Regions from separate parts of the Bacillus haimaensis genome, predicted to be linked through region 2. Evidence: a T-box and tRNA genes for the amino acid it is inferred to sense, from the RefSeq annotation. Region 2 holds a T-box; the other holds one or more tRNA genes.
The links. The T-box of region 2 lies ahead of tyrS (tyrosine--tRNA ligase). A T-box ahead of a tRNA ligase gene usually reads a tRNA of that ligase, here a tRNA-Tyr.

Region 1 (11,949 bases), 2.0 Mb from region 2:
AACAACAAGACAACCTTCCTGGCGATTGCGAGTGGAAAAGGGGGAGTGGGTAAATCCACAGTATCCGTTAACCTGGCAGTATCCTTGGCACGCCTTGGTAAAAAAGTCGGTTTGATTGATGCCGATATCTACGGCTTCAGCGTTCCGGATATGATGGGAATCACGAAACGACCGGTTGTTCGAGGCGAGAAAATCATCCCTGTTGAGCGTTTTGGCGTACAGGTCATCTCCATGGGGTTTTTCGTGGAAGACAATTCTCCTGTCATCTGGAGAGGTCCGATGCTTGGGAAAATGCTGAACAGCTTCTTCAATGAAGTGGAGTGGGGAGACCTGGATTACCTTCTGCTCGACCTGCCACCTGGAACGGGCGATGTGGCATTGGATGTTCACTCCATGCTTCCATCCTGTAAAGAGCTTATCGTTACCACGCCGCATCCAACCGCAGCGTTTGTAGCGGCGCGTGCAGGGGCGATGGCCATTAAGACAAACCATGAAGTAATCGGTGTTATCGAAAACATGGCCTATTTTGAAAGCAAAAAGACAGGCGAAAAAGAATATGTATTCGGTCAAGGTGGAGGGAAAAAGCTATCGGAAGAGCTTCAGGCACCACTGCTCGGTCAATTGCCTCTTCAACAGCCTGATTGGGACGAAGAGGACTTTGCGCCGTCCATTTATCAGAATGACCATAAACTTGGAAAAATCTATCTGGATATTGCATCAAAAGTGGTAGAACTAACATAAATAAAAAGGCAGACCTAGGTTGAATAGGTCTGCCTTTTCTTTATTGTCCGCCACCGCCTGATTCTTCGCCGCTTTCACTGCCGGCTCCTTGCCCAGAGTCGCCTCCACCACCCTGCTCTTTTTGTCCGCCTTGCATTTCAGAGGCGCCTTTAAGAAGGAGATCCTGTAGCTTGGCTTTAAAAAGTGGACTTTCAAACGTTTCGGTTATCACTTTTTGCAAGTGTGTCTTAAACTCCTTGCCAGTTAAAACCTTTGTCAATTGCTTTTCCATTTCAGGGTCCTGCAATACCTGAATCATCAATCCTTGGTATTCAGGATCTTTCATCAGGTCTTTTATCAGTTTTTCGTGCTCCTTTTGCATACTTTTTGCAAAAGTCTCTGCAAATTTCGGATCCTCAAAAGCCTTTTTCCAGAACTCTGCCCCTTTTTCACTATCAAGGGTTTGTTGAATGGCACTGGTTACAACTTCCTGGTCCAAAACAAAATTCTGTTTCATTTTGTCATCTGTCATAATCTCTTCGATCGCTTTTTTGCCATCGTCTGTCTTTAATATATCCACAACCATTTTCTTGGTTTGTTCATAATCCATTTGGCCGGCTCCCTCTTCACCCTGCGCACAACCGGAAAGCAGGAAACATAAGAGTAAAAACGGCAAAAGGTAGCTTTTCATATGAAAACTCCTCTCAGCAGGTTTTGCATATGCTTAATATGTGACAAAGTTAATGAAATATACAAATTTGCAAGAGGGGTATGATGGATTTTTATTGGTTAGATTGGTACAATCATCTATAGCGTCTTTAAACTGTTATATATGGAGGAAAAGAAAAAGTGAACAGTCGTAATTGGGTTCGATTATTTCTTTCCACGTTACTAATCGGAGCAGTAAGTACCGTTATTGTTGCCTTTATAGTTCGTTGGGATCAACATACAGCTGAATTTGCAAATGGAGAATATCTTCAAGTATTATCGGTTATCTTCTGGTACATAGGAATAGGGCTTATTTTCAGTATCATCAGCCAAATGGGTTTCTTCGCCTACTTGACCGTTCACCGGTTCGGGCTTGGTATCTTCAAATCTTTATGGAATGCCGTTCAAGTGGTGCTGATCGCCTTTGTATTATTCGATCTTGTCTACTTCCGATATATCGCTTTTGCAAATGAAGGCGACTCGGTTTTACCATACTTAGCATTCCCAATCTTCCTGCTCATCTACGGACTGCTGGTTGCGTACGTAAAAAAAGCGCAGACAAACCATCATGCTTTTATCCCTGCATTGTTTTTCATGGTAGTGGTAACAACTGTCGAGTGGTTTCCAGTACTGCGTGAAAATGAGCCAAGCTGGCTATTGCTCATGCTTTTCCCGCTGCTTGCATGCAACTCCTACCAGATGCTGGTTCTGCACAAGCTGAATCAGACGAAAGGGAAAGCGGCAACAGCCAAATAATGAATGAAAGGGCGTCCTCGCTTGAGGGCGCCCTTTGTATTATTGTATTTCTTTGCTACTGGCTTTTGTGTTATTGATCAGGTCGGTTACAGAGCTGATTTCATACCCTTTTGTCTTTATCTGCTGAATGATCTCAGGCAAGGCCTCCTCCGTTTGTTTTGCAGAGTCAGAGGCGTGCAGGAGGATGATATCCCCGTTGCTTAAATTCTTCGTCACATTATCAATGATGATATCTTTGCCGGGGTTGATTAGATCATGGGAATCGACACTCCAATGCACAATCGTAAATCCAAGCGAATTGGCGATTTTCAAAATCCTCTTATCAAAAGAACCTTTTGGCGGTCGCAGCAGATTCACTTCCTTCACTCCCAGCTTCTCAAATACATCGAGTGCCTTCAACATATCCCGTTTCACTTTCAAATCATCCAGATCACGGTAGTTTTCATATGCATATCCCATACTGCCGATCTCGTGTCCATCGTCCGTGATCCGCTTCACTACTTCGGGGTGCCGTTCCGCCCAGGAGGCAGACAGAAAGAACGTCACTCCCGTAGCATTATTCTTTTTCAACGTATCAAGTATGGGCAGTGCTTTTTCGTCTCCCCAGCTAATATCGAAGGATAACGCAATTTCCTTCACTTTCCCTTCACCTTTATAGAATGCTACTGGCTGTCCATCCTTCGTTGAGAAAACCGGTAAGTTAGTAAAGTTCTCTATATATAAAATCCCTGCCGTAAAGAAAGAAGCCAAAATGATGATGGATAATTGCTTGAACTTTCTTCCGTTAATCACATAGAAAAAATTCATACGTCTCCCCCTTGTCCACGGTATCTAATTAATAATTATTCAATGGGACAAAACTTATGATAAAAAAATATTTGGGAAAATGTTTCATAAAAACTGGTTTGGTGGAAAAAAATACAATATAAAGTTTTTTTCCGAGGTGAAGAAATGTTAGGGATGCTTTTCAATAATAAGGAAGTAAAAGAAATGGAATACCTACTGAAGCGTGAAATGGAAGAACTACTTCATGATTTTGAAGATAACCGCATAGATCGGGTAGTCAAACATGCCATGGAGGAACGCTATCAAATCCTCTTCAACATGTTCAAAAGAGTGGCCCACCCAACAGAATGTATGCAATACATTCGTTCTAAAGCGGTATTCGGGGAACGAGAAACACTATAAGAGAGTGGAGGCTCCTTCATTGCATTGTGATATGCTGCGGGAGTCTCTTTTTTGCGCTGTCCGTGTAAAAATAGCAAATCGAGTCGGTATTTCGAACCGTGCTGTAGGGATGCATCTTGTTTATCAACGGAAATTTCTATATATCCACGATTCTGGCTACCATATCAACGGAAAAAGAATTTTATCGATGAAAATTTCAATATATCCACGAAAAGAGAGGGGATATCGATAAAGCGCATATTTCAACAAAATCTTTGCTTCCTTAGGGACTGCCGCGAACTTCAATTAGCTTATTTGTTACTATGCGTTTGTACACAGCAAAATAGACTTAAAATCTTTTTGAAAAAATGTTTCTAAAGTAGTTGACGTTCCTTTAAAAAGCGTGGTATATTATTATTCGTCGCTGCGAGAGACAAAACGATCGCACGATAAAAAAACAAAAAACATGTTGACTTCAACAAGCTGATATGTTACATTAATAAAGTCGCTTCTGAGCGATAAACTGATTGAAATGATCTTTGAAAACTAAACAAAACAACAGCGTCCACGTTAATCTTATAGGGATTAACAAAGAACGAAAAAGAAACATAAGCTAGTCAACATTTGAGCATAAGCTCAAACTCTTTATTGGAGAGTTTGATCCTGGCTCAGGATGAACGCTGGCGGCGTGCCTAATACATGCAAGTCGAGCGGACTTACAAAAGCTTGCTTTTGTAAGTCAGCGGCGGACGGGTGAGTAACACGTGGGCAACCTGCCCTTGAGACTGGGATAACTTCGGGAAACCGGAGCTAATACCGGATAATATAAGGAACCTCCTGGTTCCTTATTGAAAGATGGTTTCGGCTATCACTTAAGGATGGGCCCGCGGCGCATTAGCTAGTTGGTGAGGTAACGGCTCACCAAGGCGACGATGCGTAGCCGACCTGAGAGGGTGATCGGCCACACTGGGACTGAGACACGGCCCAGACTCCTACGGGAGGCAGCAGTAGGGAATCTTCCACAATGGACGAAAGTCTGATGGAGCAACGCCGCGTGAGTGATGAAGGCCTTCGGGTCGTAAAGCTCTGTTGTTAGGGAAGAACAAGTGCGAGAGTAACTGCTCGCACCTTGACGGTACCTAACCAGAAAGCCACGGCTAACTACGTGCCAGCAGCCGCGGTAATACGTAGGTGGCAAGCGTTATCCGGAATTATTGGGCGTAAAGCGCGCGCAGGTGGTTTCTTAAGTCTGATGTGAAAGCCCACGGCTCAACCGTGGAGGGTCATTGGAAACTGGGGAACTTGAGTGCAGAAGAGGAAAGTGGAATTCCAAGTGTAGCGGTGAAATGCGTAGAGATTTGGAGGAACACCAGTGGCGAAGGCGACTTTCTGGTCTGTAACTGACACTGAGGCGCGAAAGCGTGGGGAGCAAACAGGATTAGATACCCTGGTAGTCCACGCCGTAAACGATGAGTGCTAAGTGTTAGAGGGTTTCCGCCCTTTAGTGCTGCAGCTAACGCATTAAGCACTCCGCCTGGGGAGTACGGTCGCAAGACTGAAACTCAAAGGAATTGACGGGGGCCCGCACAAGCGGTGGAGCATGTGGTTTAATTCGAAGCAACGCGAAGAACCTTACCAGGTCTTGACATCCTCTGACAACCCTAGAGATAGGGCTTTCCCCTTCGGGGGACAGAGTGACAGGTGGTGCATGGTTGTCGTCAGCTCGTGTCGTGAGATGTTGGGTTAAGTCCCGCAACGAGCGCAACCCTTGATCTTAGTTGCCAGCATTAGGTTGGGCACTCTAAGGTGACTGCCGGTGACAAACCGGAGGAAGGTGGGGATGACGTCAAATCATCATGCCCCTTATGACCTGGGCTACACACGTGCTACAATGGACGGTACAAAGGGCAGCAAAACCGCGAGGTCGAGCCAATCCCATAAAACCGTTCTCAGTTCGGATTGCAGGCTGCAACTCGCCTGCATGAAGCCGGAATCGCTAGTAATCGCGGATCAGCATGCCGCGGTGAATACGTTCCCGGGCCTTGTACACACCGCCCGTCACACCACGAGAGTTTGTAACACCCGAAGTCGGTGGGGTAACCTTTTGGAGCCAGCCGCCTAAGGTGGGACAGATGATTGGGGTGAAGTCGTAACAAGGTAGCCGTATCGGAAGGTGCGGCTGGATCACCTCCTTTCTAAGGAATATGACGCTGTTTGTTTTGTTTAGTTTTGAGAGAGCATTCTCTCAAAAAAATATGCGCTTGCGTCTGCAAGTGAATTCAAGAAGTTGGATTCCTCAGCGCATGGCAGCATGAAGTAACGCTCTGAAGCATCGCATGAAGTGATGCAAATCAGTAGCCATGTTCCTTGAAAACTAGATAACGTTAAGTAATATCAAGATACATTCACAAGTATCGTTCATCTTAGTAATTTTCTTTTAAGATATCATCGCTGATATCGAAAAAACATGACAATTAGTTTGTCAACGGTTAAGTTATTAAGGGCGCACGGTGGATGCCTTGGCACTAGGAGCCGATGAAGGACGGGACTAACACCGATATGCTTCGGGGAGCTGTAAGTAAGCTTTGATCCGGAGATTTCCGAATGGGGAAACCCACTGCTCGTAATGGAGCAGTATCTTTACCTGAATACATAGGGTACTGAAGGCAGACCCGGGGAACTGAAACATCTTAGTACCCGGAGGAAGAGAAAGCAAACGCGATTTCCTGAGTAGCGGCGAGCGAAACGGAATTAGCCCAAACCAAGAGGCTTGCCTCTTGGGGTTGTAGGACACTCAACATGGAGTTACAAAGGAACGGGGTAAATGAAGCGATCTGGAAAGGTCCGTCATAGAAGGTAAAAACCCTGTAGTTGAAACTTCGTTCCCTCCTGAGTGGATCCTGAGTACGGCGGGACACGAGAAATCCCGTCGGAAGCAGGGAGGACCATCTCCCAAGGCTAAATACTCCCTAGTGACCGATAGTGAACCAGTACCGTGAGGGAAAGGTGAAAAGCACCCCGGAAGGGGAGTGAAATAGATCCTGAAACCGTGTGCCTACAAGTAGTTAGAGCCCGTTAATGGGTGATAGCGTGCCTTTTGTAGAATGAACCGGCGAGTTACGATCCCGTGCAAGGTTAAGTCGATGAGACGGAGCCGTAGCGAAAGCGAGTCTGAATAGGGCGAATGAGTACGTGGTCGTAGACCCGAAACCAGGTGATCTACCCATGTCCAGGGTGAAGTTCAGGTAACACTGAATGGAGGCCCGAACCGACTCACGTTGAAAAGTGAGCGGATGAGGTGTGGGTAGGGGTGAAATGCCAATCGAACCTGGAGATAGCTGGTTCTCTCCGAAATAGCTTTAGGGCTAGCCTCATATGTTAGAGTCTTGGAGGTAGAGCACTGATTGGACTAGGGGTCCTCATCGGATTACCGAATTCAGTCAAACTCCGAATGCCAAAGACTTATCTATGGGAGTCAGACTGCGAGTGATAAGATCCGTAGTCAAGAGGGAAACAGCCCAGACCGCCAGCTAAGGTCCCAAAGTATACGTTAAGTGGAAAAGGATGTGGAGTTGCTTAGACAACCAGGATGTTGGCTTAGAAGCAGCCACCATTTAAAGAGTGCGTAATAGCTCACTGGTCGAGTGACTCTGCGCCGAAAATGTACCGGGGCTAAACGTATCACCGAAGCTGCGGACTGTTCTTACGAACAGTGGTAGGAGAGCGTTCTAAGGGCGTTGAAGCTAGACCGGAAGGACTGGTGGAGCGCTTAGAAGTGAGAATGCCGGTATGAGTAGCGAAAGAAGGGTGAGAATCCCTTCCACCGAATGCCTAAGGTTTCCTGAGGAAGGCTCGTCCGCTCAGGGTTAGTCGGGACCTAAGCCGAGGCCGAAAGGCGTAGGCGATGGATAACAGGTTGATATTCCTGTACCACCTCCACTCCGTTTGAGCAATGGGGGGACGCAGAAGGATAGGGTAAGCGCACTGTTGGATATGTGCGTCTAAGCAGCAAGGCTGAGAAGTAGGCAAATCCGCTTCTCATTAAGGCTGAGCTGTGACAGCGAGGGAAATATAGTACCGAAGTTCCTGATTTCACACTGCCAAGAAAAGCCTCTAGCGAGGAGTATGGTGCCCGTACCGCAAACCGACACAGGTAGGCGAGGAGAGAATCCTAAGGTGAGCGAGAGAACTCTGGTTAAGGAACTCGGCAAAATGACCCCGTAACTTCGGGAGAAGGGGTGCTCTGTTAGGGTGTTAAAGCCCGAGAGAGCCGCAGTGAATAGGCCCAGGCGACTGTTTAGCAAAAACACAGGTCTCTGCGAAGCCGTAAGGCGAAGTATAGGGGCTGACGCCTGCCCGGTGCTGGAAGGTTAAGGGGAGAGGTTAGCGCAAGCGAAGCTTTGAACCGAAGCCCCAGTAAACGGCGGCCGTAACTATAACGGTCCTAAGGTAGCGAAATTCCTTGTCGGGTAAGTTCCGACCCGCACGAAAGGCGTAACGATCTGGGCACTGTCTCAACCAGAGACTCGGTGAAATTATAGTACCTGTGAAGATGCAGGTTACCCGCGACAGGACGGAAAGACCCCGTGGAGCTTTACTGTAGCCTGATATTGAATTTTGGTACAGCTTGTACAGGATAGGTAGGAGCCTGAGAAGCCGGAGCGCTAGCTTCGGTGGAGGCGTCGGTGGGATACTACCCTGGCTGTATTGAAATTCTAACCCGCAGCCCTTATCGGGCTGGGAGACAGTGTCAGGTGGGCAGTTTGACTGGGGCGGTCGCCTCCTAAAGAGTAACGGAGGCGCCCAAAGGTTCCCTCAGAATGGTTGGAAATCATTCGCAGAGTGTAAAGGCACAAGGGAGCTTGACTGCGAGACCTACAAGTCGAGCAGGGACGAAAGTCGGGCTTAGTGATCCGGTGGTTCCGCATGGAAGGGCCATCGCTCAACGGATAAAAGCTACCCCGGGGATAACAGGCTTATCTCCCCCAAGAGTCCACATCGACGGGGAGGTTTGGCACCTCGATGTCGGCTCATCGCATCCTGGGGCTGTAGTCGGTCCCAAGGGTTGGGCTGTTCGCCCATTAAAGCGGTACGCGAGCTGGGTTCAGAACGTCGTGAGACAGTTCGGTCCCTATCCGTCGTGGGCGCAGGAAATTTGAGAGGAGCTGTCCTTAGTACGAGAGGACCGGGATGGACGCACCGCTGGTGTACCAGTTGTCTTGCCAAAGGCATAGCTGGGTAGCTACGTGCGGACGGGATAAGTGCTGAAAGCATCTAAGCATGAAGCCCCCTCAAGATGAGATTTCCTTTTACTTCGGTAAGTAAGATCCCTGAAAGATGATCAGGTAGATAGGTTCGAGGTGGAAGCATGGCGACATGTGGAGCTGACGAATACTAATCGATCGAGGACTTAACCCAAAAAACAATGAACGGCACTTGTGAATCTTGGTAAGAAAAACGTTATCTAGTTTTGAAGGAATATAGCAAATAATGCTTGATTTTCTTTCAAAAGTTTATATAATATTAATAGTCTGGTGGCGATAGCGAAGAGGTCACACCCGTTCCCATACCGAACACGGAAGTTAAGCTCTTCAGCGCCAATGGTAGTTGGGGGCTGTCCCCCTGTGAGAGTAGGACGTTGCCAGGCTAGTATCGTTCCACCATAGCTCAGCGGTAGAGCATTCGGCTGTTAACCGAAGGGTCGTAGGTTCGAATCCTACTGGTGGAGCCATGCTTCCATAGCTCAGCAGGTAGAGCACTTCCATGGTAAGGAAGAGGTCACCGGTTCGAATCCGGTTGGAAGCTTAGTGAATATTATATAGGCCCGTTGGTCAAGCGGTTAAGACACCGCCCTTTCACGGCGGTAACACGGGTTCGAATCCCGTACGGGTCACTTAAGTTTTTTCGCGTCAGCGAAAATAACTAAGTTTTTTCACGATAGTGAAACTAACTAACCATACAATGGAGGATTAGCTCAGCTGGGAGAGCATCTGCCTTACAAGCAGAGGGTCGGCGGTTCGATCCCGTCATCCTCCACCAATTTTTTTCACGCAGTGAAAATAATCAACCATTTTTTCACCCAGAAAAAATAATTCCATATCCCTTGGAGGGGTAGCGAAGTGGCTAAACGCGGCGGACTGTAAATCCGCTCCTTCGGGTTCGGCAGTTCGAATCTGCCCCCCTCCACCATTTAACTTCGAAATGTAGATTCCGAAGTTTTTGTTTGAAAAGCAGTATAAACTTTCATGTATTAGAGATAATAATTGAAGTTAGGAAATACTCATTTCGGGTAATGACTACATAGAAGGCATTTTATTATTTAATGCTATTTCATCAATGGGCTATAGCCAAGCGGTAAGGCATCGCACTTTGACTGCGACATGCGTTGGTTCGAATCCAGCTAGCCCAGCCAACGTGCCATTAGCTCAGTCGGTAGAGCATCTGACTTTTAATCAGAGGGTCGAAGGTTCGAGTCCTTCATGGCACATATATCTTTACCAGATGCAGAAGTATTCCTGATACTTCTGTTTGTTTTAGGGGCCTTAGCTCAGCTGGGAGAGCGCCTGCTTTGCACGCAGGAGGTCAGCGGTTCGATCCCGCTAGGCTCCACCAATCTTCAATAGAATACATACCATAATTCAAACCTTAGACTCCTTATCGGGTCTAAGGTTTTTTGTGTTTTGCTGCTCATATACCAAATGAAATCAAAAATCTAACAATTCCAAACTGCATATATATTCAAATTTGTGTCGAGTTGAGTCATAGACCCTTTTCACTATACAATAAATGTAATAGGGATAAGGGGAGGACACTGTTCATGAAAAAGAATATCAGTATTATTGGGGTGCCTATGGACTTAGGGCAAACACGTCGTGGAGTGGATATGGGTCCTAGTGCTATTCGTTACGCAGGAATAGTGGAAAGGTTGGAACAGATTGACCTTGAAATTGAAGATTTAGGGGATATAGAGATTGGATCAAGAGAAAGAACGTCTTCCGGTGACAGTAACCTGAAGAATTTGAAAGCAGTTGCGGAGGCGAGTGAAACGCTTGCTTCACGAGTGGACGAAGTCGTTAAACAAGGGAAGTTTCCGTTGGTATTAGGAGGCGACCACAGTATTGCGATCGGGACGATTGCGGGACTTGCAAAGAATTATTCGAACATGGGAGTCATCTGGTACGATGCCCATGGCGATTTAAATACAGGAGAGACCTCTCCATCAGGTAATATTCATGGCATGCCACTTGCGGTCAGCCTAGGTTTGGGAGACCCGGCTTTGACAGGGATAGGCGGTATTGGCACGAAGCTGAAGCCGGAAAATATCGTGATCATTGGTGCTCGTTCTCTGGATGAAGGGGAAAAGGTACTGATTAAGGAAAAAGGAATCAAAGTGTTTACCATGCATGAGATAGACCGTATGGGAATGACGGCTGTCATGGAAGAAGCGATTGCCTATTTAAAAGACAAAACGGATGGCGTGCATCTCTCACTGGACCTGGACGGCCTGGATCCCCATGATGCACCTGGTGTAGGGACACCGGTGATGGGTGGTATCTCCTATCGTGAGAGCCACTTGGCGATGGAGATGCTAGAAGAGGCGGATATCTTAACCTCTGCGGAGTTTGTGGAAGTAAATCCGATCCTTGATGAACGGAATAAAACTGCGTCAGTGGCAGTTGCCTTGATGGGTTCTCTTTTTGGTGAAAAGCTTCTTTAGAAACAAAAATAAGCCAGCAACGTTAATTCGTTGCTGGTTTTCGATTTATTTGAAGGTACAAATATTGATTGATCAGGGAATCAAGCGAGGTGCTTGCATCTATTACTTCCTTTGATTGAAGATGATTGGTGGAGGAAAGACGGATCATTTCTTCTCTTTTTCTTTCAATGGCTTCTTTTAAGTGTACTGCTGCTTGGATGGACATTGGAAAAACACCTCTCTTAATGGGCTGATAACAGTAATTTTAGTAAATATTACCCTGATTTATCCTTTTTGAAACATTTTTAGTTATTTTTTGTTAAAATATATTTATAGAAATGATGAAACCTTTTTTAGGCTAGGCTCGTAGATAAAGACGACCGCCAGACAACGGGGGAACGGAATGGAAGAACTTATAAAAAAGAGAATCAAGCAGATAAAAAAAGGCGATCAGGATGCGTTTGGTGAAATTGTGGAGATTTTTAAGGACAAGATTTTTCAGCTTGCCTATCGAATGACCGGGAATGCACATGAAGCCGAGGATGTTGCACAGGAGGCGTTTATCCGGGCATATATTAATATCAACAGTTATGATGTAAACCGGAAATTTTCCACATGGCTATATCGGATCGCGACTAATTTAACGATTGATCGAATTCGCAAGAAAAAGCCAGATTATTATTTGGATGCGGAAGTGGCAGGAACGGATGGGCTGACGATGTATTCACAGGTAGCAGCCGACATTGCGTTGCCCGAGGAAGAAGTGGAAAGCATGGAGCTGCAAAGTGAAATCCAAAAGCAGATATTGAAGCTTCCCGATAAATATCGTTCCGTCATCGTCCTGAAGTATATTGATGAGCTCTCCTTGATTGAAATCAGCGAGATACTTGAAATACCGGTTG
Region 2 (11,949 bases):
TCTTTATATCCACTGTCAACAGCTTCATGAATTCACCCAGTGGATTCGAAATCGAGAATGGTGTACTTACGAATATTAGTCCCTTGGGCGCAATGTTCAACCCGGCCACACCAACCAAAGTGGCACATGTGTTATCTTCAGCTTATTTGACGACAGCATTTGTTCTGGCGGGAATTGCCGCCATTGCGATTTTGCGTGGAAGAAATCATGTTTATCATAAAAAAGCACTGCATCTGACAATGACAGCTGCAGCCGTATTCGCCATTTCCACTGCGGTAATTGGGGATTTGTCCGGTAAATATCTAGCAGAATATCAGCCTGAAAAACTGGCTGCTGCCGAATGGCATTTTGAAACTTCGACTGAGGCACCTCTACTTATCGGCGGATATCTGACTGAGGACAACAAAGTCAAGTATGCACTTGAAATTCCATATGCCTTAAGTATCCTTGCGCATGGTGACCCAAGATCTGAGGTAATCGGACTCGAGGAATTTCCTGAAGAAGAGCTTCCGCCTATGGTCGTACACTACTTCTTTGACCTGATGGTTGGTATCGGAATGTTCCTGGCCCTTGTCTCTATCCTTTATGTTGTTATTGCCAAGGTTAAAAAATGGAATGAATGGAACAGGCCGCTACTTTGGGCAATAGCGGCAGGCTCCCCATTAGCATTGCTTGCCATTGAGATGGGCTGGTTCTTTGCGGAGCTAGGAAGACAGCCGTGGCTGCTTGTCGGATATATGACTGTTTCAGAAGGGGCTACCACATCCGAGCATGTCGATCTTATGCTGGTGCTGTTCATCATTCTTTATGCTGTACTTTGTACAACATGTATTATGGTACTAAGAAGAATGTTTAAAAATAATCCAGTCGAAAAAGAACTGCAAGACAAAGGCATGGAGTAAAGGAGGGGAAAATATGAGTTATGAAGTTGTAGGTATTACGGTTTTATGGACATTTCTATATGGATATTTGATTGTTGCTTCAATTGACTTTGGTGCCGGATTTTTCAGCTACTATTCTACTGTTACAAAGAAGGACCATCTCATTGATAAAGTGATTGTCCGTTACCTCTCTCCTGTTTGGGAGGTCACCAATGTGTTTCTTGTTTTCTTCTTTATAGGGATTGTCGGCTTCTTCCCTTCCACAGCCTATTATTACGGAACAACTTTGTTGATACCAGGTAGTATTGCGATTATCCTGTTGGCGATCCGTGGAAGTTATTATGCCTTCCATCACTATGGTGCAAAAGGCAGCAAATTTTATCAGCTTTTATATGGAGCTACCGGACTATTGATACCAGCAGCGCTTTCTGTTGTATTGACCATATCTGAAGGTGGATTCATCAGCCTTGCCGGTGATGTGGTAACATTGGATTATGGTGCTTTATTCTCAAGCTTCTATTCCTGGACGGTTGTCATTTTGGCACTGGTCAGTGTGCTATATATATCCGCTTATTTTCTTGCATTCTATGCAAAAACAGCCAAAGACGAAAAAGCTTTTGAAGTGTTGCGCAAATATGCGCTTAACTGGAGCCTTCCTACCATCCTGGCAAGTGTGCTCGTATTCTTCGCACTCAGCGACCACAATCCGAGCCACTTTGAAAGGATGCTGAATCTCTCCTGGATGTTCAGTCTTTCTTTCCTTTTCTTCCTTGGAGCGGTGTTTCTGATGTGGAAGAAGCAACGTCTTGGACTCTCTTTCATTTTTGTTATGCTTCAATTCGCTACAGCATTCTTTGGGTACGGGGCATCTCATATGCCATACCTCTTGTATCCATACTTGACGATCTATGACGGGTTTACAAATGAGTCAATGGCAATTGCCTTGATTACCGCTTTCATAGGTGGTCTATGCTTATTGATTCCATCACTTTATCTGTTAATGCGTCTCTTCCTATTTGATAATCAATATGTCCAAGGTAAAAAGTAAGGAGGTATTAAAATGGAGAATTTTTTAATTATGATCGCTCCCCCTCTTATCATTGTCGTGGCGATTGGTGTGTTGTTTCTGTGGGGAGCGGCAGGCAAAGAGAAGTATTAATAAAAGCAAAAAGCGCAGGCGTTCTGCGCTTTTTGCTTTTTATTAAAAATTTTTATTTGATTCTCTCGAAAAATACAATTCGATTGCCAAATGGGTCGCCTACGGAAATTTCCTTGGTTCCCCATGGTTTTTGCTCTAGGCCGGGTCTTGCGAATCGGTAGTTCTTTCCGATTAGCCCTTTGTGGTAGTCTTCAATAGAACTCGTTTCGATTCTTACCGCAGACCCCGGTGTGCTATCACCATGGTGTTCAGAAAGATGCAAAATACAGTCCCCCCTGGAAACCTCCATATACAATGGAAAATCCGGTTCGAAACGGTGCTCCCATTGTCTTTCAAAACCCAAAAAGTCCATATAGAATTCTTCTGCCTTTTCCACATCGAAAATACGTAGTATAGGGATTACCGCTTTCATTTCACTCATAGGGATTCCTCCTCCAATTTCATCTTTATAGCTGCAAAAGTCTCTAAATAAAAGTGGTCTTCATGCTGAACGAAATGTCCTTTGTTCACAGACTCTTTCCATTCTGCTCTTTCCCCGTTAGAAGCCATATTAAATCCTTCTGCCTCTACTTTATCTGTCGTTCCTTCCCATAGTCCAATCATATCATCCAACCTCACTTTTACCATCCCTGAAACTTCTTCAGGTTGCAAAAAGAAATCCTCCATTTCATACTTCCTGACTAGTAAAAATACATGTGCCAATTCACGGTCTATCAGTTCCTGATGAACGTTAGTGTATGGAATCACACCCAAAGGCATGAGATCTCCCATGGTTACATCGATTCCTATCTCTTCCTTCACTTCCCTGATCCCAGCCTCCACTGTCTCTGTAGCCAAAATATGTCCAGCCGCTGTTATATCCAGTAGATTCGGATAGTCCTTCTTTTGTTTGCTTCTGAGCTGGAAGTAGATGTATTCTCCCCCCTCTTCCCTGCTGACAAGCCAGAAATGAAACGTCTCATGCCAATAGCCTTTTTTATGTACCTCTTCTCTGGTCTCTACACCTACACAATTTCCACTTTCATCAAACACCCTTAGTTTTTCCGACTCCATCCTCCATGCCTCCGTTGCTGTCCTTTTCTTTATGCATCGAGCAGGTAAACCTGCTCGACCTATGAAATGATCACCTTTAAAAACTTCCTTTTCCCTACCTGTATGATAAAGTCCTTCTCGAAGCCTACAAGAAGATCAACCTCCATCACCTTTTCGCCATTGATTCTTATTCCACCATTCTGTATCATGCGGCGAGCCTCACTTTTAGAGCTTTGCAATTCCAATTGGACTAGCAGATCTATTATTGGTATTGACTTCTTGCCTTTCCATGTGATCTCAGGTATATCTTCCGGTATGGCTCCGCGTTGGAAAACAGTCTTAAAATGCTCTTCAGCAAAATTTGCCGCTTCTTCATTATGGTACATTCGCACAATAACTTTTCCAAGATGCATCTTCGCATCCCTTGGATGTAAGTCTCCTTTTTCCAGCTTCTCGGCTAATTCAGTCTTCTCTTCTTGCGACAGATCTGTTATCAGATTGAAGTACTTCAATGTTAACTCGTCAGGAATGCTCATGATTTTCCCGAACATCTCGTTAGGCTCTTCATCAACACCGATGTAATTATTCTTGGACTTAGACATTTTCTCCACTCCATCCAAGCCTTCCAATAAAGGCAGCATGATGACAACCTGCTTTTCTTTATCGAAATGGTCCTGAAGGTGTCTGCCCATCAGCACATTGAAATGCTGGTCCGTTCCGCCAAGCTCCACATCACTTTCCAGTTCAACAGAATCATAGCCTTGCATCAGCGGGTAGAAAAACTCATGAAGGGAAATCGGCTTTCCTGCCGCCAATCTTTCCGAAAAGTCATTTCTCTCCAACAATCGAGCAACTGTAATACTTGCAGATAAGTTTATCGTGTCCTCTAGGCCTAATTTGGAGAGCCAGCTTGAATTGTAGTATAGCTCCACTTTCTCCATATCCAGTACCTTGCTGAATTGTTCAAAGTATGTTTTTGCATTGTGCTTCACTTCTTCGTTGGTCAATTGCTTCCTTGCAGTCGATTTGCCGGTAGGGTCGCCGATCTTCCCCGTGAAATCGCCAATGATCAACTGAATGATGTGGCCATTCTCCTGAAACTGTTTCAGCTTATTCAGCACAACCGTATGTCCCAAATGTACGTCTGGAGCGGATGGGTCCAAACCGAGCTTGATTTTAAGCGGACGCCCTGTCATAAGTGACTTTCCGATTTTCTCTTTCATTTCATGTGCCGGTATAATTTCCGATACCCCATTTTGGTATATCGTGAATTGCCTCTCCATTTCTATTTGTTGCTCTTTCGACAGCTTATTTATCACAGTCCCCATCAACAATTCCTCCACCTATATAAAATAAAAAAACCACGCCCCTAAGAAAGGGACGTGGTTTACGCGGTACCACCCTTTGTTGAAGATTTCTCTTCCACTCAAACGAATAACGGTTCGGCCGTCTTCTGCTACTCTTAAGTTCACAAAAGAAGTTCAAGGAGGTAATTCGCCATTATCTTTGTACTGATTTTCACCTACCATCAGCTCTCTCTAACAGGGAGATAATACACTACTGGATTCCTATCAAAACTTATTGTTTAATTTTTATTTATTCTAATGGATATTCCAGATAAATACAACAAGAAATGAAGATTTTTTGATTATATCATCTATTTATCTTTGATTCGATTAATCTATCGAATTAATGTATAATTTGATTATATAGTCGAATTAATTTAAAATAATTGCATAAACTAGTAGAACGTATTGTTGGATGACGGAGGAGGACAGCTTATGAAAAGCCCGGTATCGGTGTTTATGATGGATGTAACGGATTCCAGCAGAAATTGGAAAGAAGTTTCCTCCTATTTGGAAGCGGTGGAAGCTTACATAAAACTTTGGACAAAAGGATTGCCGAATGTCCATGTCAAGCACCGTCTCGGTGATGAAATTGTCTGTATTTTTGACCATTATGCCACTGCTTATACAGTCGCATTTTATATAGGTCAAATCTGGAAGTTTACAAATCAGCCACCCTACTTCGGCATGTCTTTTGGGAATGTGGATGAAGATATTTCCGATATTGATATAGATAAGTGGAATCACCCTCTGATGAAACATGCCAGAATGGCAAATGAGAAAATCAAGCAGTCCACTAATCGGTCACCTATCCTTCTTTTTCCTGATTCGGATGCAATGTCCATCGCATCTGTGGAGATGAGCAACCTGCTGCTTGAATATCAAGGGAAACTAGTGGCTGAGCAAACGAAGCTTCAGCGTCTCATTTCGGGACTTTTTTCCGTATTGGATGAACAGAAAACGATAGCAAACCTATTAGGAAAGTCCCCTTCTACCATCTCAAGCCACTACAAGAAAGGAAATTGTGAGATAATACTTAAAACCTTGAATACCATACAAAACACCTTGAACAACCTGGAGGAGACACAATCCGGGACCTATCCTAGTAATATCACGAAAGAGCTGCAAAACACAATAAAGAATCATTTGAAACAGAACCTGGATATCATTACGAATTAGTTAGGAGCGGAACTATGATTGTTCTTAGCCTCATACTTGCACACCTTATAGCGGATTTTTACCTTCAGACGGAAAAGATGGTGAACGATAAAAAGAAGTTCCTGAAACTCCATCTATTCCATCACACGCTAGTCACCATCGTGACACTGTGCATCCTATATTATTTGCAGAATTTTTCAAATTTCATCGTGACCGTACTTTCTCCTACCTTATCAATCGTTATTTTCCATGCGCTGATTGATTTGGCCAAAATGCACCTGCAGGAAAAAGTAACTTTTATGAAGCAAAAAAATGGCTGGAATCTTGCCTTATTCGTAGCAGATCAAGTATTACACCTGTTTACTATTTTAGCAGTTTGCTATTTCTTCCTTGAGGTGAACCTTTATCACTTGTTTGATACTATTTTAGTAAACTTGCATTTGAAAGATGGAATGATTGTCGACAAATCATTGATAGACAGCATTCTTTTTATCATTATCATGTTTATTTTAATTACGTCGGTCACAGGTCACTTTATTAAGATTCTGCTTGGTTCCTTGACACGGCATCTCTCTCTCTTCGAAGGGAAATATACACTTCGTGATGTAGAAATAAGCGCCACAAGTCAAAAAAGATTATCCGAGGAGTATACATATATGGTAATGAAGCATCAGGACCTATCTCGGGGAAAAGTGATCGGCTATCTCGAGCGGTTGCTTGTAGTGGCACTCATCCTGATGGGCTCCTTCTCTGCGGTCGGATTTATCGTTGCCGCCAAATCCTTGACCCGTTTCAAGCAGATGGATGATCGTGACTGGGCGGAGTACTTTCTTCTTGGGACCTTGACCTCCTTCCTGTTTGCAATTGTATATGGGATTATTCTGAAAGTGGTATTTTGGTAGAGTTTTGATAGCTGTAAATCTACCGTATCTACCTAAGAGGATGGGTATAAAAAACGTTTCTAATTTTCTCCCATCCCTATCAAATTGCAAAAAAGATAAAAAAGTCCATTCTCCCTTTGAAAGGGGGATGGACTTTGTGTTATTTATTCTTTTTTAAAGTCGATAGTGCTTCTTACGGTATTTATAGGACGAACAAAACCTTCTATTTGTTCTCTTTTCGCTTCAAGGAAGGGAGGGAGAGACAATTTTTCTCCAAGTGTTTCATAAGGCTCATCACCCATGAATCCTGGACCGTCTGTCGCAAATTCAAATAATATTTGAGGTGCTACTCGAGCATATAAGGATTCAAAGAAATAACGGTTCACATGACCGGAAGTATGGAATCCAAAACTCTTCAGCCTTTGGTCCCACTCCTCGATAACAGAACGGTCCTCCACCCTGAATGCTACGTGGTGAACTGTACCATAGCCTTGCATTGCCTGAGGAAGATCCTTGTTATGTTCCACAATTATCTGAGCACCATTTCCACCCTCGCCAACTTCAAAAAGGTAGGTGGATCCTCTGTGTGATACTTGTTTAAAAAGTAACGCCTTTTCTAACACTTCTTTAAAGAAATCGAAGTTAGCCACTCTTATTGTTATAGGACCTAAACCTGTGATTGCATGCTCTAAAGGTACCGGCCCTTTTTGCCATGGAGTTCCTGAAGCGACACCTTTATTCTTTTCATCTGAAATCAATTGATATTGCTGATCGTCAAAGTCAACAAAATTCAGCACCTTTTTTCCGAACTGCTCTTCTACGCCTGAATGCTTCACCTTCAAGCGATCAAATCTATTTAACCAATAGTCGAGGGACGCATCTGTTGGTACTCGAAACGCAGTCCGGTATATTTCATTCGTACCATGAGAGCCTTTTTGTATTCCCGGGAAGTCAAAGAAAGTCATATCTGTCCCAGGACTCCCTTTATCATCGGCGAAAAAAAGATGATATGTCTGGATGTCATCCTGGTTTACAGTTTTCTTAACGAGTCTCATCCCTAATACATAAGTGAAAAATTCATAGTTCTTTTCAGCACTGCTCGTAATGGCAGTAACGTGGTGAATGCCTTTTAAACCATTCATTTATATTACCTCCTGTTTTGAGAATAATCTTTGCGAGTGAAAAAAATATATCTTGAATTCGAGATAAATATATCAAACCTATAAAATAAAGTCAAACTGATTACCTGAAAAACTCATGTAAGTTTAAAAAAGTCCAATTTCCCACAAGGAGAAATTGGACTAAGCAGATTGACAATATTTTATATTACAATTCAAACTCCCATTCATCCTTCAACAATAGATAAAGGACAAGCAATAAATTCTCTAGCTCCTCGTAGCCTGTTTCCCCAACCGTCATTCCGAGCTTTGGGGCTACAATTTCAGCAACCTGTCTGGTCAAAAGTATCCTCTCCTCAACAGAAAGCTGAAGGAAACGGTTTATATAGGTTTTCAAAAGCTTCCAATCTTTTTCGTTGAATCGTTTTAAATCGTATTCATTCAACAGTAGATTCTCGCGGGATAGTCCCCGGTTATGGATTTCTTTTTCAATTGCAGTCATTTTCTTTTTCTTCTTCCGTCTTTCGTGGACTACAATGGTACCTGCCACCAGGTCTCCAAGACGTTTATGCTTGGTGTGGAAGAAAATCATCAACATGCCTACCAGATAGTTCATCGGCAGGCTATCAATGATACGCAAGAGGTTGCGTATCAGGCTCGATAGAAGGGTAATGCTGTGACCATTTTCCTGGATTACTCGAATTCCCAGCATCTTCTTGCCTAGCGTACTTCCCCCTGAAAAATACTCAAATGCGAAGAAATAACCCCATCTGATGATGAAAATTAAAATGATTGCCGCCGCAACAAGGTAGGAAGGCATATTAGCGGAAAAGAAATCCATGAAAGTTCCATTGATCATGAATAACAATCCTATGATGATGAGAATATTGACGATCAACAGGATAATCTGATCAATGATAAACGCGGCTGCGCGGCTTCCAAGACCTGCAGATTGGAATTGTAAAGATACATATTCTGGTGTTTTTATGTCCACTTGCTCAGCGTTCAAAGGTATTACCTCATTTCATGGATAAATTTTACCAATAGTGTTTCTATTTATCTATAATATTACTATAATAAAGGTTAATAACAATAAATGACAAGAAGGTGTAAACCTGTATGAATGTAAAACAATTCGTGAATCAGCATCGAGATGCATGGAAAGAACTCGAAGAAATCGTGACAGAACTACATAAGAGTAAAAATATCACTGGAACAAGAATCAGCAAATTTCATCGTCTTTACCGAAAAGCAGCACAGCATCTTTCCTATAGTCAAACCTATTTTCCTAATGAAGAAGTTACGCAGTATTTGAATGGCCTTGTCTCCAAATCTCATAACCTGCTATATAAGGATCAGGTTTCGAGCTGGAAACAGACACGTCAATTCTTTGGAGTGAAATTTGTTGGCCTGCTGATTGAACAATGGAAATTCGTCATCATCGCTATGGCGCTTTTCACAATCGGTTTTCTTGGAAGCTATGCGGCTGTGGCAAATGATGAGCTTCTACTATACTCGGTGCTGCCTGCCGGAATGGCCAACAGCTTCGATCCGGAACAGCTTGGTGCAAATGAGGGTCACGTGGATGCACCCCTAATGTCAGCGTCCATCATGACAAACAATATTCAGGTAGCTTTCCTTGCTTTTGCCGGAGGAATTACATTTGGTCTTCTTACCGTGTATGTATTGATCTATAATGGGATTATTGTTGGTGCCATTGCAGCCTTATTCTGGCACTATGATAAAACCTATGAGTTCTGGGCATACATCGTACCTCATGGAATGATTGAACTTACCGCCATTTTCATTGCAGGTGGAGCAGGCCTTCTGATGGGCTACAGGCTATTTGTACCTGGTCCTTATTCAAGAGGCTACCAGTTGAAAGAAAACGCAAAACGGTCTGTTCAGCTTTTACTTGGAACGATTCCATTGTTCATCATTGCAGGTGTAATTGAAGGATTCATCACACCTGCCGCCATTTCGTTTGAAGCGAAATACTTTGTAGCTGTCCTTACTGTTATCGGGTTAATCCTCTATATCGGTATTGCGAAAATGAAACTTCAAAAGCAGGAGCAACTGCTACAATAATCCTCTATTGATCATATCAATATAATAGGATACAGCAGTTGTTGCCAGCTTTTCTTCCTGGGCCTCCACCATTAGGAGGCCTTGTTTTTCCCATTTTGCTTTTCCATCCTTCTTGATAAGTATCTGCTGCTGTGCGATACTTTTTACCATGGTTTGCTGTGCATTTACAGGTGCCTCTTTGCCTCTACTCACCAGCATGTCGTCCTCCACTCCAATCATCAGGAACAAGTGCCTTTGTCTCAATCTTTTCAGATATACCAATGCACTTTCTTCATGAAGAAAAGTCTGAATATCACTGAATAACAGTATGAGACTGCGCTTTTTCTGTACAAGCTGAAGATAATTTAAAATCTCCCCATAATTGGATTCGGCAGCGTCCACTTCCAGATTATAGATACCTTGAAGAATGGTTTGAAGATGAGACATACCTTTAGCTGGTGGAATATAAACTTTCACCTTTTTGGAGAATGCAAGAACTGCTACATAATCACCCTTTTGTAATGCAGCAGCGGTCACGGTCAGGGCAGCCTCGATGGATTTTTCCAATCGGTTTCCACTTTTCAGTTCAGCTCCCATCATTCTTCCGCAATCAATCAATATGGTGATATGTTTTCCATGCTCCGGTTCATATTCATTTGTCATAACTTCTTGCAACTTAGCGGTCTGACGCCAGTTGATTTTTCGTGGGTCATCCCCTACCACATAGGAGCGGATCTTTGAAAATTCCCCTACTCCACTTTTATATTTTCTGATTTTTATGCCTTCGTAGTTTAAGAATTTTTGGGCATCCTCCAAAAATTGTTTGGTTTGGGTCATGTCCGGTATCACCTTGATGCTCTCCTGTAAAAAAATGGAGATTTGTTTTTCCCATAGCCCCAATGAACTTCGGTAACGGATGTACATTTTATTAACCTGATAATCGCCACGGACCGGTGCTTTTGTCCGATAATCAAACTTTACCGAAGTCTCTTTATCTACTTTTCCTGATAATGGAAATGGCCTTTCGAATGATTGTGGCAGACCGTCTATGATTCTAACATTCACATCATAGGAGGATGCGTTCTGAATCGTGATTGGTACCTCATAATTGATGCCCCTCTCCATTTCAGTCGGACATGAGCGTTTCACCAGAAGCTGATTCTTATTGGGGGAAAAGATCAAATCTACCAAGCTGAACAGAAGTACCAAGATATTGGCAAGTAGGACAAATGACCATGGCAAATTCCATATTGTCGCTGTTAGAAGGATTCCTGTAAGAATGGCGAATACTATAAGTAATCGATTGGTTGGAACAATCCCCTTATCTCGGAACAGGAATCGACCCCACAAGCTCTTCAATGATCTGGTCAACAGTAGATCCCTCCAATTCCGTATGTGGAGATAATTGGATACGGTGGCGCAAAGCAGGCTTTGTTACAATCTTAACGTCATCAGGCGTAACGTAATCCCGGCCACTTAAATATGCAAAGGATTGTGCTGCCTTCGCGATGGAGATTCCGGCCCGAGTACTTGCCCCAAAACGGATGGAGTCTGCTTCCCTTGTTTTCCTTACTATCTTCATAATATAATGAAGCACACTTTCGCTGACTGTTATCATTTCAATTTCTCTTCTGATGGATAAAAAGGTTTCCATATCTAAAACTGGCTGAACGTTACCGGCGTCATAGTTTTTTTCAATCACTTGCTTTAATACATTCGTCTCCTCTTCCAAGGTTGGGAAATTAACATGCAATTTAAATAGGAAGCGGTCCTGTTGTGCTTCCGGTAATGGATATGTACCTTCAAATTCAATCGGATTCTGTGTTGCAACAACAAAAAATACATCGAAAAGAGGGTATGTATCCCCCTGGATGGTTACCTGCTTCTCTTCCATTGCTTCAAGTAAGGCTGCCTGCGTCTTGGCAGGGGTACGATTAATTTCATCTGCTAAAAGAATGTTTGTGAAGATCGGACCCTTCAGCGTCTGAAAGGAACCTTCTTTCATATTGTAGATGGTACTTCCTGTAATATCACTTGGCAGTAGGTCCGGGGTAAACTGGATACGTGCAAACGTTCCGCCCAGTAGGCTGGCAAGCGATCGTACCATTTGCGTCTTCCCGGTTCCGGGTACTCCCTCCAACAGCACGTGTCCACCTGCAAGAACAGAAGAAAGCAAGAGTTTAAGATTTAAAGATTGTCCCAAGATTCGTTGTTCATATTTTTCAAGTAAGGATGCTAATTCAGGTTTCATCCTTCCTCCACCTCTTTCCTAAGTTGATCCAATTTTTTTGACCAGAACATATATTC

Region 1: it encodes a tRNA-Tyr, which carries the amino acid that the T-box ahead of tyrS (tyrosine--tRNA ligase) is inferred to sense. The anticodon was not compared.

Annotation. Positions count from the first base shown of each region.
Region 1 covers NZ_CP158164.1:3,810,890-3,822,838, reverse strand. The annotation lists gene ABN702_RS19415 (P-loop NTPase) at 1-741, shown strand, start outside; gene gerD (spore germination lipoprotein GerD) at 782-1,411, opposite strand; gene ABN702_RS19405 (KinB-signaling pathway activation protein) at 1,570-2,184, shown strand; gene pdaB (polysaccharide deacetylase family sporulation protein PdaB) at 2,224-2,991, opposite strand; gene ABN702_RS19395 (hypothetical protein) at 3,136-3,372, shown strand; rRNA gene ABN702_RS19390 (16S ribosomal RNA) at 3,997-5,546, shown strand; rRNA gene ABN702_RS19385 (23S ribosomal RNA) at 5,839-8,769, shown strand; rRNA gene rrf (5S ribosomal RNA) at 8,882-8,998, shown strand; tRNA gene ABN702_RS19375 (tRNA-Asn) at 9,008-9,082, shown strand; tRNA gene ABN702_RS19370 (tRNA-Thr) at 9,084-9,156, shown strand; tRNA gene ABN702_RS19365 (tRNA-Glu) at 9,173-9,244, shown strand; tRNA gene ABN702_RS19360 (tRNA-Val) at 9,315-9,390, shown strand; tRNA gene ABN702_RS19355 (tRNA-Tyr) at 9,457-9,540, shown strand; tRNA gene ABN702_RS19350 (tRNA-Gln) at 9,689-9,763, shown strand; tRNA gene ABN702_RS19345 (tRNA-Lys) at 9,766-9,838, shown strand; tRNA gene ABN702_RS19340 (tRNA-Ala) at 9,888-9,963, shown strand; gene rocF (arginase) at 10,169-11,068, shown strand; gene ABN702_RS19330 (aspartyl-phosphate phosphatase Spo0E family protein) at 11,091-11,273, opposite strand; gene sigW (RNA polymerase sigma factor SigW) at 11,451-11,949, shown strand, end outside.
Region 2 covers NZ_CP158164.1:1,765,008-1,776,956, reverse strand. The annotation lists gene ABN702_RS09020 (cytochrome ubiquinol oxidase subunit I) at 1-902, shown strand, start outside; gene ABN702_RS09015 (cytochrome d ubiquinol oxidase subunit II) at 916-1,929, shown strand; gene cydS (cytochrome bd oxidase small subunit CydS) at 1,942-2,040, shown strand; gene ABN702_RS09005 (glyoxalase superfamily protein) at 2,093-2,452, opposite strand; gene ABN702_RS09000 (NUDIX hydrolase) at 2,458-3,093, opposite strand; gene tyrS (tyrosine--tRNA ligase) at 3,153-4,400, opposite strand; T-box leader at 4,446-4,656, opposite strand; gene ABN702_RS08990 (hypothetical protein) at 4,854-5,597, shown strand; gene ABN702_RS08985 (DUF3307 domain-containing protein) at 5,612-6,478, shown strand; gene ABN702_RS08980 (ring-cleaving dioxygenase) at 6,622-7,599, opposite strand; gene ABN702_RS08975 (RDD family protein) at 7,784-8,584, opposite strand; gene ABN702_RS08970 (stage II sporulation protein M) at 8,695-9,663, shown strand; gene ABN702_RS08965 (DUF58 domain-containing protein) at 9,655-11,013, opposite strand; gene ABN702_RS08960 (AAA family ATPase) at 10,964-11,893, opposite strand; gene ABN702_RS08955 (DUF4350 domain-containing protein) at 11,890-11,949, opposite strand, start outside.